Regions from separate parts of the Litoribacterium kuwaitense genome, predicted to be linked through region 2. Evidence: a T-box and tRNA genes for the amino acid it is inferred to sense, from the RefSeq annotation. Region 2 holds a T-box; the other holds one or more tRNA genes.
The links. A T-box is a leader RNA that pairs with one kind of tRNA and senses whether it is charged. The one in region 2 lies ahead of ileS (isoleucine--tRNA ligase), so its partner is inferred to be a tRNA-Ile.
Positions count from the first base shown of each region.

Region 1: it encodes a tRNA-Ile, which carries the amino acid that the T-box ahead of ileS (isoleucine--tRNA ligase) is inferred to sense. The anticodon was not compared.

Region 1 is NZ_JAALFC010000001.1:128,401-132,370, reverse strand. Features, by position in the region: gene G4V62_RS00695 (superoxide dismutase) at 201-809, opposite strand; gene G4V62_RS00690 (Gfo/Idh/MocA family protein) at 1,111-2,133, opposite strand; tRNA gene G4V62_RS00685 (tRNA-Ser) at 2,302-2,394, opposite strand; tRNA gene G4V62_RS00680 (tRNA-Ile) at 2,405-2,478, opposite strand; tRNA gene G4V62_RS00675 (tRNA-Met) at 2,497-2,573, opposite strand; gene G4V62_RS00670 (DUF456 domain-containing protein) at 2,678-3,160, opposite strand; gene G4V62_RS00665 (Na/Pi cotransporter family protein) at 3,173-3,970, opposite strand, start outside.
Region 2 is NZ_JAALFC010000065.1:1,073-9,983, reverse strand. Features, by position in the region: partial or broken gene G4V62_RS18225 (ABC transporter permease) at 1-679, shown strand, start outside; gene G4V62_RS18220 (ABC transporter ATP-binding protein) at 680-1,672, shown strand; gene G4V62_RS18215 (ABC transporter ATP-binding protein) at 1,669-2,679, shown strand; gene G4V62_RS18210 (hypothetical protein) at 2,652-2,855, shown strand; partial or broken gene G4V62_RS18205 (BCCT family transporter) at 3,293-4,833, shown strand; T-box leader at 4,894-5,149, shown strand; gene ileS (isoleucine--tRNA ligase) at 5,206-8,298, shown strand; gene G4V62_RS18195 (LacI family DNA-binding transcriptional regulator) at 8,575-8,911, shown strand, end outside.

The DNA.
Region 1 (3,970 bases), on a different contig from region 2:
ACGCAAAAACGCGCCCCCATTATTTAGGGACGCGCTAGCTTGTAAACATCCGTTTATTGCTCGCCTAACAAACATTCAGGTCAACGTATCGGAGAGATGCTTACACATTATCCAAAAAAAAGAGCGTAAACAAAGCCTAGTAAGACTTTGTCTACACTCTGACACATCCCTTAGATTAGGGAAGCGATCGTCAGCCGCAATTATTTCGCGCTCTGATATTGTTTCTCCGCTTGATTCCAGCATACAACATTCCAGTATGCAGCAATGTAATCTGGACGACGATTTTGGTATTTCAAGTAATAAGCATGCTCCCAAACATCAAGACCGATAATTGGTGTTGCACCATCTGTTAATGGAGAATCTTGATTAGGAGTGCTTGTAATTTCCAATTGACCATTTTTTACAACAAGCCAAGCCCAGCCTGAACCGAAACGACCTGTTGCAGCAGCAGTGAACTTTTCTTTAAAAGCATCAAAGCCACCAAAAGTGCTGTCAATCGCTGCCTTTAGGTCACCGACTGGTTCGCCTCCACCATTCGGAGAAAGGCTATTCCAGAAGAAAGTGTGATTTGCATGGCCGCCACCGTTATTTCTTACAGCAGTGCGGATATCTTCAGGTACATCGTTTAAATTTGCAACGAGGTCATTTATATCTTTGTTTTCTAAGTCTGCATGACCTTTCACTGCGTCATTTAACTTAGTCACATACGTGTTGTGGTGTTTCGTATGGTGGATGTTCATCGTTTCTTTGTCGATATGTGGTTCTAGAGCGTCGTAAGCGTAAGGCAGTTCTGGTAGTTCGTAAGCCATTGCAAAATCCTCCTTTAAAAAATATATGTAGTCGGCCAATCAATGGTTGGATTAGCCTTCCAACTACATTCACAGTATCAAATTTACCCGATAAGTGCAAAGAAAAAACATTGTTCTAAAGATTTTCTATGTCAACCGCTTCTCGCCAACTTTTTCAGCCTCTTCAATCAGTTGAGGTACGGTTTTTGACTAACTAGGCGGGAAGGCATTAGAGAGGCTTGTCCTTCGATCAACCCTTGCTCCTTTTAAGCACGACAAAGCTGCGACATTAGGCACTCTGAGGTGACCTCTTCCTTTATATCTAGTCGCGTTTTAAAATAATTTTCCTTTGTTCTTTGGCGGATTGGATCGCACCAAAGACCATTTCCATGCTTTTTATGTTAGAGCGACAATGCGTTTCTGCTAGCCTTCCTTGCTCTAAAGCAGCGAACATTTCATCTAAGCAACCTCGATGCCCTTCCCTAAACGAATCATCTGGTGTAATGGTGCTCGCTTCATATTCAGGAATAAATGCCTCTTGCTGCTCTCCTTTTAACCGTTCATACGAGGGAACGTTCGTACCATCCCATAAAGCTGTCCCTTCTGATCCGTGTACACGCCATGATGCTTCCCACGACGTTCCGGCACCAACCGCACTCCAAGATCCACGATAAGTAAAGACGGCACCGTTGTCCATTTCAAAAATGCATACAGCTGATGCATTTCCTTGGTACCATGATCCAGGCGGATTATATTCATGACAATAGACAGAGACCGGATCAGCTCCGATCATACATCGCGCCTGATCAAATGTATGAATTGCCATATCGATAATCAACGGACTGTTCATCGTTTCCCGAAAGCCGCCAAAATGTGGTCCAAGAAAAAAATCAGCGTGAAGTGCTCCAACGCGTCCAACAATTCCTTTTTGCAGAGCTTGTTTTAATGCTCTAAGTTGATGGTTATAACGACGGTTTTGCATCACAGCATAAACAACGTTTCTTGTAACCGCTAAATCAACGACCTCGTAAGCATCTTCAAGTGTCTCGGCGATCGGCTTCTCCCCAAAAACCGTTAGGCCAGCTTTTATTGCCGTTGTCGTAATGTTTTTATGGCTCGCTGGGATCGTCACATCAAAAACAAGTGTGGCATCAGTGTTCTCAATGGCTTCAGAAAGATTTGCATATATAGGAACCTTCAAACCATATGTTCCTCTGACATTTTCGGCATTTGCGACATTCATGTCGACAAGCGCAACAATGTCGGCATTCTCTCTTTCTAACGCATAATCAATCCATTGGATGGACATTCCTCCGCACCCTACGATAATGACCCGGTGTTTCATCACTTCACTCCTTAGGTTTACTCGTTATATCGTCTCATTGTATACTAGCCCGATCAATCACTATAAATTTTTCTATGGATTATGCGCCCAATCCTCCGAAAGAAAGCGCTTTAGTATAAATGCGCATAAAAAAACAGCCTCAAAATAGACTGTGTACGTTCTTAGATATGGCGGAGGAGGAGGGATTCGAACCCCCGCGAGCCGTGAAGCCCCTGTCGGTTTTCAAGACCGATCCCTTCAGCCAGACTTGGGTACTCCTCCGTAAAGCTAGTGGACCCTGCAGGACTCGAACCTGCGACCGATCGGTTATGAGCCGATAGCTCTAACCAGCTGAGCTAAGGGTCCTAAATGCATCTATTTAAGTGGTAGCGGCGGAGGGAATCGAACCCCCGACCTCACGGGTATGAACCGTACGCTCTAGCCAGCTGAGCTACACCGCCGAAATCAAAAGACAAAGAGTATTATATCTTCTAAAATGCAAAAAGTCAATTGCAGGAGAGAAATTACTAAATTTTTCTCCTGCGAAAATTTAAAACACAATGTGTCAATGAATCCAGATGAAAAAGAAAATAATCATGATCGTTTGTAAAATAAATTTAGCTACACTTCCGGCAAGAAAACCTAAAAGTGAGCCAACACCTATTTTTAATGCATTTAACGGTGAGCCACGGTGAACAATATACTCTCCAAGCACGGCACCTGCAAAAGGACCGATCAGTACCCCAAAGACCGGAATGAGAAATGGTCCAACAATGAGTCCAATCATACTCCCATTGATCGCTGCTTTCGATCCTCCCCACTTCTTCACGCCAAAGTAGGTCGCCGCCCAGTCAGCAAGAAAAAAGATGAGGACGATGAGTCCTTGCAAAAGCCAATACCAAACGCCGAACGGCGCAAACGAAAACCAAAACCCATACAGAAATAAAGCGCCAATGACGAATAGTAACCCTGGCAACACAGGATAGACTAAACTGACATAGCCTAAAGCAAACAAAACGATGATGAGTGTCCAACCGATGATTTCCACCGGAACCCTCCTCTACTCTTTACCAATGACCGCCTGAGCTACATTCATAGCGTGGTCGCCGATCCGCTCCAAGTTACTAATAATATCGACAAATACGATACCTGCAGAACCAGAGCATTCCCCTTTGTTTAAACGAAGGATATGTTTTTTACGCAGCGACCGTTCCATATGGTCGATACTTTCCTCTAGCTTGATCACTTCCGAAGCGAGCTGGCTATCATTTGTATCAAATGCCTTAAATCCTTTGTCTATAGCCTCTTTTGTCATTGTAAACATATCATTTAAGTCTTTCATCGCTGACTCAGTCAATTTTACTTTATTAGCCAATTGATACTCAACGAGCTCGACAATATTTTCAACATGGTCACCAATCCGTTCAATATCCCTTACACTGTCAACGAGATGAGCGTGCTCTGTTGACTCGACATTGGACAGTGAGGTTGAGGCAAGCCGTACTAAGTAATCTGTTATTTTTTTGTCTAATGTATTGATCGCATCCTCAAGCTGATAGGCTGTATCGCTATGCACCTTTTGCTTTGTATTTAAATATGACATGGCCTCGTTAATTTGTTGTTTAGAAATATCCCCCATGCGTAAAATTTCTAGCTTTGCTTGGCTAAGCGCCAAAGTAGGCGACTGTTCAAGAAAGATCGGATCAAGATGTTTTGGTTTATAGTCGATGATCTTATCATCACCGGGAATAAATTTCGTAACGAGATATGCAAGCACACCGATAAATGGTAAATGCATTAGCGTATTTGTTGTATTGAATATACCATGCGCAAAAGCAATCGTCGATTTATCATTAAG
Region 2 (8,911 bases):
TTATGGGGGACGGGATGTGTGGGCGCAGATTGTGCACGGCTCACAGGAGGTTCTATTCATCGGTTTACTGGCGGCGGCGGTGACGCTGACCTTTGGGGCGGTGCTTGGAATGATTTCGGGACTTGTCGGCGGGAAGCTCGACACGGTGCTGATGATGCTGACGAATTTGTTTTTAACGATTCCATCGTTACCTGTGTTTATTATTTTGGCAGCATTTTTGTCGATTGAAGACCCGTTTTCTTTTGCGCTTGTGCTGAGTGCATGGAGCTGGCCGGGGTTGACGAGGGCTGTGCGGTCGCAAGTCATTTCGTTAAAGGAAAGGGATTTTATCGTCATCTGTAAGGTGATGGATTTAGGCTTGCCTCACATGATCTTTAAAGAAATAATGCCGAATATCGTCTCCTACTTGGCGATCAACTTTATTATGATTATGCGTGGAGCGATTGTCGGCAGCGTTGCCATTATGATGCTCGGCTTAGCACCATATTCGCCGACGAACTGGGGGCAAATGCTGAACCTGGCGATTTCCCAAACGGGCGGTATCTTTAATCCGAACGGCTACGTGTATGTGCTGTCGCCGATCGTCTGTCTTGCGTTGTTTCAGCTCGGCACGATTTTTCTTGCCAATGGGCTGGATGAAGCTTTAAATCCTAGATTGCGTACGAGAGGTGGTGCTTAAATGGAAAACATCATCGAATTTGAGCGGGTGAATGTTGATTTTCCGTTGCGCGGAGGCACGGTGCAGGCGGTGCGCGATGTGACGCTTCGGATTCCAAAAGGGAAGGTGACGGCGCTTGTCGGTGAGAGTGGGAGCGGGAAATCGACCTTAGCTTCGACACTGCTCCGGATGGTGTCGGCGCCAGGGGTGATTTCGGCAAACGGAATTCGGGTGGACGGTAAGGACGTTTTACAAATGTCGGAAAAAGCGTTGCGTCAGTATCGGTGGTCGGACGTGTCAATGGTCTTTCAGGCAGCGCAAAACTCGTTAAATCCGGTTGTGACGATTGGGGAGCAAATTACCGAAACGTATCGAGCGCATAAGAAGGATGCGACTGAAAGAGAGATTGAACAACGAGCGACCGAGCTGCTGGAGTACGTCAAGCTTGAGCCGCAACGGATGATGCGGGCGTATCCTCATGAACTGAGCGGGGGGATGAAGCAGCGGGTCATGATTGCGTTTAGCCTGTTGTTAGAGCCGAAGGTCGTCATTCTAGACGAACCGACGACGGCCTTAGATGTCATCACCCAAGACTATATTTTCTCGATTTTAGAGAAGATCAACCGTGAGCTTGGCATTACGTTACTTTTGCTGTCGCACGATATTGCGGTTGTCGCGAAGGTGGCGGATTATCTTGGGGTTATGTATGCCGGTAAAGTCGTCGAGTTTGATGACATTCATGCGATTTTTGAGCACCCAAAGCATCCATATACGGCCGGATTGCTCAAAGCTGTTCCGTCACTCATTCACGACCTCGATCAAATTAAGCCGATTCCAGGCGCTTCGCCAAACTTATTAAAGTTACCGTTTGGCTGTCCGTTCCATCCGCGGTGCGAGCTTGCGATGAGCGCTTGTAAGACGATTGAGCCCGAACTGGTTCCTACGGAAGAAGGCTACCGTCCAGCTTGTCATCTGTATGATCCAGATAAAGAGGAGGCGGCGACGATAAAATGACATCACTTTTGACGCTCGATCATGTGTCGATGCACTTTCCGAACAAAGAAGAAAAAGGTACGACGATTAAAGCTTTGTCCAACGTTAGCCTCGCCATTGAACCCGGTGAAATGATTGCGGTTGTCGGAGAAAGTGGCTGTGGCAAAACGACGCTTGGCAAAGTGATTGCTGGACTCCATCAGCCGACGGCAGGGACATATTATTATAAAGGTGAGGACGTTCGTCAACTAAGCGGTCAAAAGAAAAAGGCATATCGGACGAATATTCAGCTCGTGCAGCAGGATTCATATGCAGCCTTAAACCCGGCGAAAACGATCCAGCAGTCTCTCGCTGCGCCGCTTGTGCGGCACAACGTCGCTAAAGGTGGACGAAAAGTACGTGCAAAAATCGTTGAGTTGCTCGAAACCGTCGGCTTAAAGCCTGCCGAGCAGTTTTTAACAAAATTTCCCCACCAATTAAGCGGCGGACAGCGACAGCGCGTTCTCATGGCACGTGCCATCTCCCTCGATCCGGAGGTTATTGTTGCTGATGAGCCCGTCTCGATGGTTGACGTCTCCTTACGGTTAGCGATTCTCGACTTAATGACAAAACTCAATCAAACGTTAAATATTGCCTTCATTTACATTACGCACGATCTCGCAACCGCTCGTTTTATCGCGCAACGCGGGCGTCTTGCGGTCATGTATTTAGGGAGAGTGGTAGAGCTCAGCTCTGTTGGTGAATTGATGAAAAACCCCCAGCATCCGTATTTACAAGCTCTACTAACGGCAGTGCCGATCCCTGATCCGAAAATCTCAAAAGTGAAGCGAGAGCTGCCGTTAAAAGGACTTGAGGTGCCTAGCCTCGTCAACCCACCGAGTGGCTGTGCGTTTCATCCACGCTGTCCGTTTGCGGACGAACGCTGTCAGCAGGAGCATCCAGAGTTGCGTGAAGTTGAGCATGGCGTCGTCGCCTGTCACCATGCAGAAAGGATACCGAAATGGCGTTTGACAGCTTCTTCAAACTAATTTTCTACATTGCCGTTATCTTTGCTGTTTTTAGCGCATTACTGATATTGATGACGCCGCCGGGCACTGTCGAGTTTCAGCTCGTCCTTGTGACGCTCGTCTTGAATGTAGCGCTCGTCGTCGGCGTACTTCTGTTTAGCCGGTTTATGAAAAAGAGATTTGCAAAGAAGAAATAAGGTTGTGTGTGCATAGTAAACGAGATACGCGTGCGACCTTTTTCCATAGGAGATGGAAAGAGGTCTTTTTTCGCTGGCATTTTTGGGAAGCGTATTTCGTGAATGATTACATGAAGAGATACCGAAGCCAGTGTTGTTCTGCCTTCGCCAAATTGTTCCGACGAAGTAAAGAATTGTGATGAAACGAAACGTCACGACGGACCTCAACCCTTAACGATGCAACAATGCTGCAGTATATTACTTAGAACAATTTAATTTGTTGTAAGCATTCCAGACGATCTCTTATCTATTGAGTGGTATGTTCTTGTATCCAAGCTTCACCGTCCTTAAACAAACTTTTTGCTGTTATTTGCTCCTTTACATGGGAAACAATATATGAGAGAGTTTGAAAATGTGTTTTCATAAAGGCTGAATATCAAAGGAGCATACTAAACGAAATGTCTAAAAAAAGTGAGGAACCTGTTTCCTCAAAGGTCGATTGGCCCGTATTTGGTGTAAGTGGTGGATTATTACTTTTGTTTGTCATTGCGTCAATATGGAATGTTGAGGCAGTCAAAGGGATGGTGAGCGACGGGTTCGCCTGGTCCGCCAAGTATTTCGGTGCCTTTTGGCAAGTATTATTGTTATTGAACTTTATCATTGGATTAGTTATTGCCTTTTCAAAATATGGTCATGTCAAGCTAGGATATTTGGATAAGCCGGAAATGGGCACGTTTAAATGGCTCTCCATTATTATGGCGACTTTGCTCGCCGGTGGCGGGGTGTTTTGGGCGGCGGCTGAGCCGATGTATCATTTCCTTACTGTACCACCAGTGCACGAAGGTTTGGGAGATGCAACGACAGAAGCAATTATGCCGGCCTTGGCCCAAAGTTATATGCATTGGGGCTTCTTAGCGTGGGCAATTCTTGGCACATTGAGTGCGATTGTCATGATGTACGGTCATTACCATAAAGGGATGCCTTTAAAGCCAAGGACGTTATTGTACCCCATTTTGGTGAGAAACTGAGACACAGTTTTCTCGGCACGATGATTGACGCTTTTGCGATTATTGCAGTGGCGGCAGGAACCATTGGTCCAATCGGCTTTTTAGGACTTCAGGCAAGCTATGGATTACATGCTTTATTCGGGATTCCAGACGAATTAATGACACAAATCGCGATTATTGTTGTGTTAGTGCTTGTGACGACGATTTCTGCAATTACCGGACTTCATAAAGGGATTCAAATGTTAAGTGATTTTAATGTGCGTCTCGCTTTAGGACTTATTCTTTTTGTTGTCATTGTTGGTCCCGGTGGCTTTATTATAAACACGTTTATTTCTTCATTTGGTTCATATTTGAATAATTTTATCTCTATGGGGACTTTCCGTGGCGATTCACAGTGGCTGGCCAGCTGGACGGTGTTCTTTTGGGGCTGGTTTATCGGGTATGGACCGATGATGGCGATTCTCGTCAGCCGGATTTCACGTGGCCGTACCATTCGCCAAATGATTATCTCGATTAGCGTCATTGCGCCCATTGTGACAACGTTCTGGTTTACTGTTGTCGGTGGTTCAGGCATTTTCTTTGAGATTGAAAACCCAGGCTCGGTTTCTGAACAGCTCAGCTCGGGAGGCATGCCTGCCGCGATGATCGCCATTACCGAACAATTACCTCTTGGCTTCATTATTGCCCCGTTGTTCTTGCTGTTGACGATCGTATTCGTTGTGACGACCGGCGACTCGATGTCGTATACGATCGCGATGGCGGTTTCCGGTGAAGGCAATCCGCAAATTTGGCTCCGCATCTTCTGGGGTGTATTGATGGGGATCATTGCAGGCATTCTGCTTTTTATTGGCGATGGCAGTATCGACTCTCTGCAAAGTTTTATCGTCGTGAGCGCTGTACCAGTATCGATTTTACTGCTGCCGACGTTATGGCTGGCGCCTAAAGTGTCGAAGGAGCTTTTGCGTGAACAGCGTATGAAAGGTCAAGGGTAGGCAGCTGTCTCCTTGACATGATGGACCTGAATGCTATAATCAATCTGAAAAAAGCATGTCGTACATTCGATGACGAGAACGAGTAAATGTGGAAGCTGAACGACAGAGAGTTGACGGTTGCTGAAAGTCAATGTTCCAGTCCATATTGAACATCCTCTCCGAGAAGCAAAGCTGAACATCATTTAAGCTTTGCCGGTATTCCGCCGTTATCCGGAACGCGTATGGTGGTACGTAGAATGAGTGCTATTGAATGAACCGGATGCCGGTTTTATAAATAGAATCAGGGTGGTAACGCGGGTGCAAGCTCGTCCCTAACTTCGGTTAGGGGCGGGTTTTTTTAATGCGTTGACAAAAGAAAAGGACGTGATGAGCGTGAAAAATGTTGATGTACGTGAACAACCTTTACAACGCGAAGAGCGGGTCAAAGCGCTTTGGCAGGAAAAGCAAACATTTCAAAAATCGATGACACAACGCGAAGGACAACAGTCGTTTGTCTTTTATGAAGGCCCGCCGACCGCGAATGGGCTGCCGCATGCAGGGCATGTGCTCGGTCGTGTCATTAAAGATTTCGTGGCGCGCTATAAAACGATGCGCGGGTATCAAGTCATTCGTAAGGCAGGCTGGGATACGCACGGGCTGCCTGTCGAGCTCGGTGTTGAAAAAAGCATCGGCATCTCGGGGAAGCACGAGATCGAAGCTTACGGCGTTGAGAAATTTATTGAAGAATGTAAGAAAAGTGTGTTTGACTACGAGCGGCAATGGCGTACGTTTACTGACGCAATCGGCTATTGGGTCGACATGGATGATCCGTATGTCACATTGCAAAATGACTATATCGAAAGTGTCTGGCATATTTTAGCGACGATTCACGAAAAAGGCCTGCTCTATCAAGGGCATCGCGTCGTTCCGTACTGCCCGAGCTGCCAGACGTCGCTAAGCTCCCATGAAGTGGCGCAAGGTTATAAAGATGTGAAAGATTTGTCGGTGACGGCAAAGTTTAAAGTGAGTGATACTGACAATGAATATTTCTTAGGCTGGACGACGACGCCGTGGACGCTGCCGGCGAATGTGGCGCTTGCAGTCCATGAGGACGTGACATACGTTAAAGCGCAGCAAGGCGAAGACGTGTTGATCGTCGCGAAAAAGCTTGTGCACGACGTCTTAGGCGAAAACGTACACATCGTGAGTGAGCATCAAGGGCGTGAGTTTGTTGGCCTCACGTACGAGCCGCCGTTTACAGATCTCGATCTCAATCGAGGTCATGAAGTGTTAGCGGCAGCGTTTGTCACCGACGATAGCGGTACCGGAGTCGTGCATATCGCACCGGCGCACGGTGAGGATGACTATCAGGCGATCCAAGCAAGCGGTTTAGATTTTGTGAATGTAGTCGATCAAGCGGGGTGCTATACGGAAGCCATTCCGTCACTCGCCGGTCAGTTCGCAAAAGGTTGTGACGTCACGATCATTAAAATGCTCTCCGACAAAGGTCTTTTGTACGCGAAGGAAAAATACGAGCATAGCTATCCGCACTGTTGGCGTTGCGATTCGCCGCTCATCTACTATGCGATGGAAGGCTGGTTTATCAAAACGACAGCGATCAAAGACACCATTTTGCAAAACAATCAGTCGGTCACGTGGCACCCTGACCATATGAAAGACGGCCGCTTTGGCAAATTCCTCGAGAACATGGTTGATTGGAACCTTGGCCGTAATCGTTATTGGGGGACCCCTTTGAACGTATGGGTATGTCAAAGCTGTGCGCATCAATATGCACCGAAAAGCAGGCAAGATTTACAGGATCATGCGAAACATGCCGTTGCCGCCGACCTTGAGCTACACAAGCCGTACGTTGATGATGTCGTGCTGACGTGTCCTTCGTGCGCTGGGGATATGGCGAGGACAAAAGAAGTGATCGACGTTTGGTTTGACAGCGGGGCGATGCCGTTTGCGCAATACCATTACCCATTTGAAAATGAAGCGCTGTTTCAAAAACAATTCCCGGCAGACGTGATTGCGGAAGGGGTCGACCAAACGCGCGGCTGGTTTTACAGCCTCTTAACGGTTTCTTCGCTCTTTACGGGGAAAGCGCCATACAAACGGGTACTTTCATTAGGGCATATTTTAGACGAAGACGGACGGAAAATGTCTAAAAGCAAAGGAAACGTCATCGACCCGATGGAGCTCGTCTCTGACTTTGGGGCAGACGCGTTGCGGTGGGCACTTTTAGCAGATAGTGCACCTTGGAACAACAAGCGTTTCTCCAAAAATATCGTCAGTCAGGCGAAATCGAAAATGATTGATACGCTGCATAATGCGCATTCTTTCTTCACGATGTATGCACTGATTGACGGCTTTGATGCTGACAAAGAGCCAAAAGGCGCGCTGACACTGCTCGATCGTTGGGTGTTGTCTCGCTTGAATACAGTGATCAAAAACGTGACGGCTTTGCTTGACGCGTATGATTTTACGGCCGGTGCCAGGGAGCTGTCGGCATTGATCGAGCAGGTGAGTAACTGGTACATTCGCCGTTCCCGTGATCGTTTCTGGGGAGAAGGCATGAATGATGATAAGCGGGCCGCTTTTCACACACTGCATACGGTGTTAGTGAAATCGAGTCAATTAATGGCACCGTTCACCCCGTTTATTGCCGAAGACTTGCATATGAATTTAACAGGGGAAAGTGTTCATCTCACTGATTTTCCACAAGCGGATCAAAGCCAAATTGATTCCACGTTGGAGCACGAGATGGCACGCGTTCTCCAAGTGATTGAGCTCGCTCGTCAGCTGCGGAATGCAAAAAACATAAAAACGAAGCAGCCGCTCGCCGCCTTGACGGTCGTCGGCGCAACCGAAGAAACGGAGGCGCTCGCAAAATATGTTGCGATTATCAAGGACGAGATCAACGTAAAGGACATTTACTTGCAGGAAACAGCCGGTTCTGCCGTCACCTATGATATTAAATTGAATTTCGCAACCGCCGGACCAAAGCTAGGGAAGCGCGTCGGTGTCGTCCAAAAGGCAGCTCAGTCGCTCTCTCTCGACGAAGCAAAAACAGTCGCAAACCAAGGCTACCTCATAACTACAGCGCCAACGGGTGAAGAGGTGCGTGTCGAAGCTGAAGATTTACTGATCAAGCAAAAACCGCAGGAAGGTCTGGAGATGGCAGCAGACGCAACATTTACGGTCTTTTTAAATACAGAGATGACAGACGACCTGCGCAAGGAAGGTTTGGCACGCGAACTCATTCGCGCTGTACAACAATATCGCAAAGAATTAAACCTGCCGGTGGAACAGCGAGTCCGTCTATCCCTCGCGGTAAGTGAGCGTATGCACGAAGTCATCGAACAGTTCCACGCCCTTTTGCAGACGAACTTGCTCGTGAAGACAATCGAATTTGGTGAACGAGAAGGCATGAAAAACGTCGAGCTGGAAAATGAACAGATCGGCATTCATATTGAGGCATAAGTGAGCAAGAAGCGGGTAGCCCGGTCAAGCTTGTGAAAAACGACATCTGCACCTCGATGGTTAGGTTACAGCTAACCATTGAAGGTGCAGTTTTTTCATGACTAAGATGAGTCGTTTTGCTTTATAACAGGTGGAAGATAAGAAGGAGGAGTGGTTTCTTTAACCGTTTCCTAACAGGCTTTGATGCCAGATTATAAACTATAGTATGATGAGACAAAGTCATTAAACAACTTGCCGCTAACTTAGAGGGGCGAAAAAGCATTTCGGAGGCGAACGATGGGGAAAATAACAATTTATGATATAGCCAAGATTTCAGGATTTTCACCAAAAACGGTTTCCCGTGTGGTGAATGGGGAGAAGAACGTACGCGCCTCGACGTATGAGGCGATTCAAAAAGTCATCGAAGAGTTAAATTATACACCGAACTCGTATGCCCGCCATTTACGCAGTACGTCGTACAAAAACATTCTCATCTCAGTAAAAAAATCAGAAGCTTATCCGTTAAAGTGGTTTCATATTTTGTTAGAAAAGCTGATTTTAGAATGTCGGGCGCATCAGTTTAATGTCATGGTGGAATATTTTGATCAAGGAGACGATCTGGAAAATTCGCTTC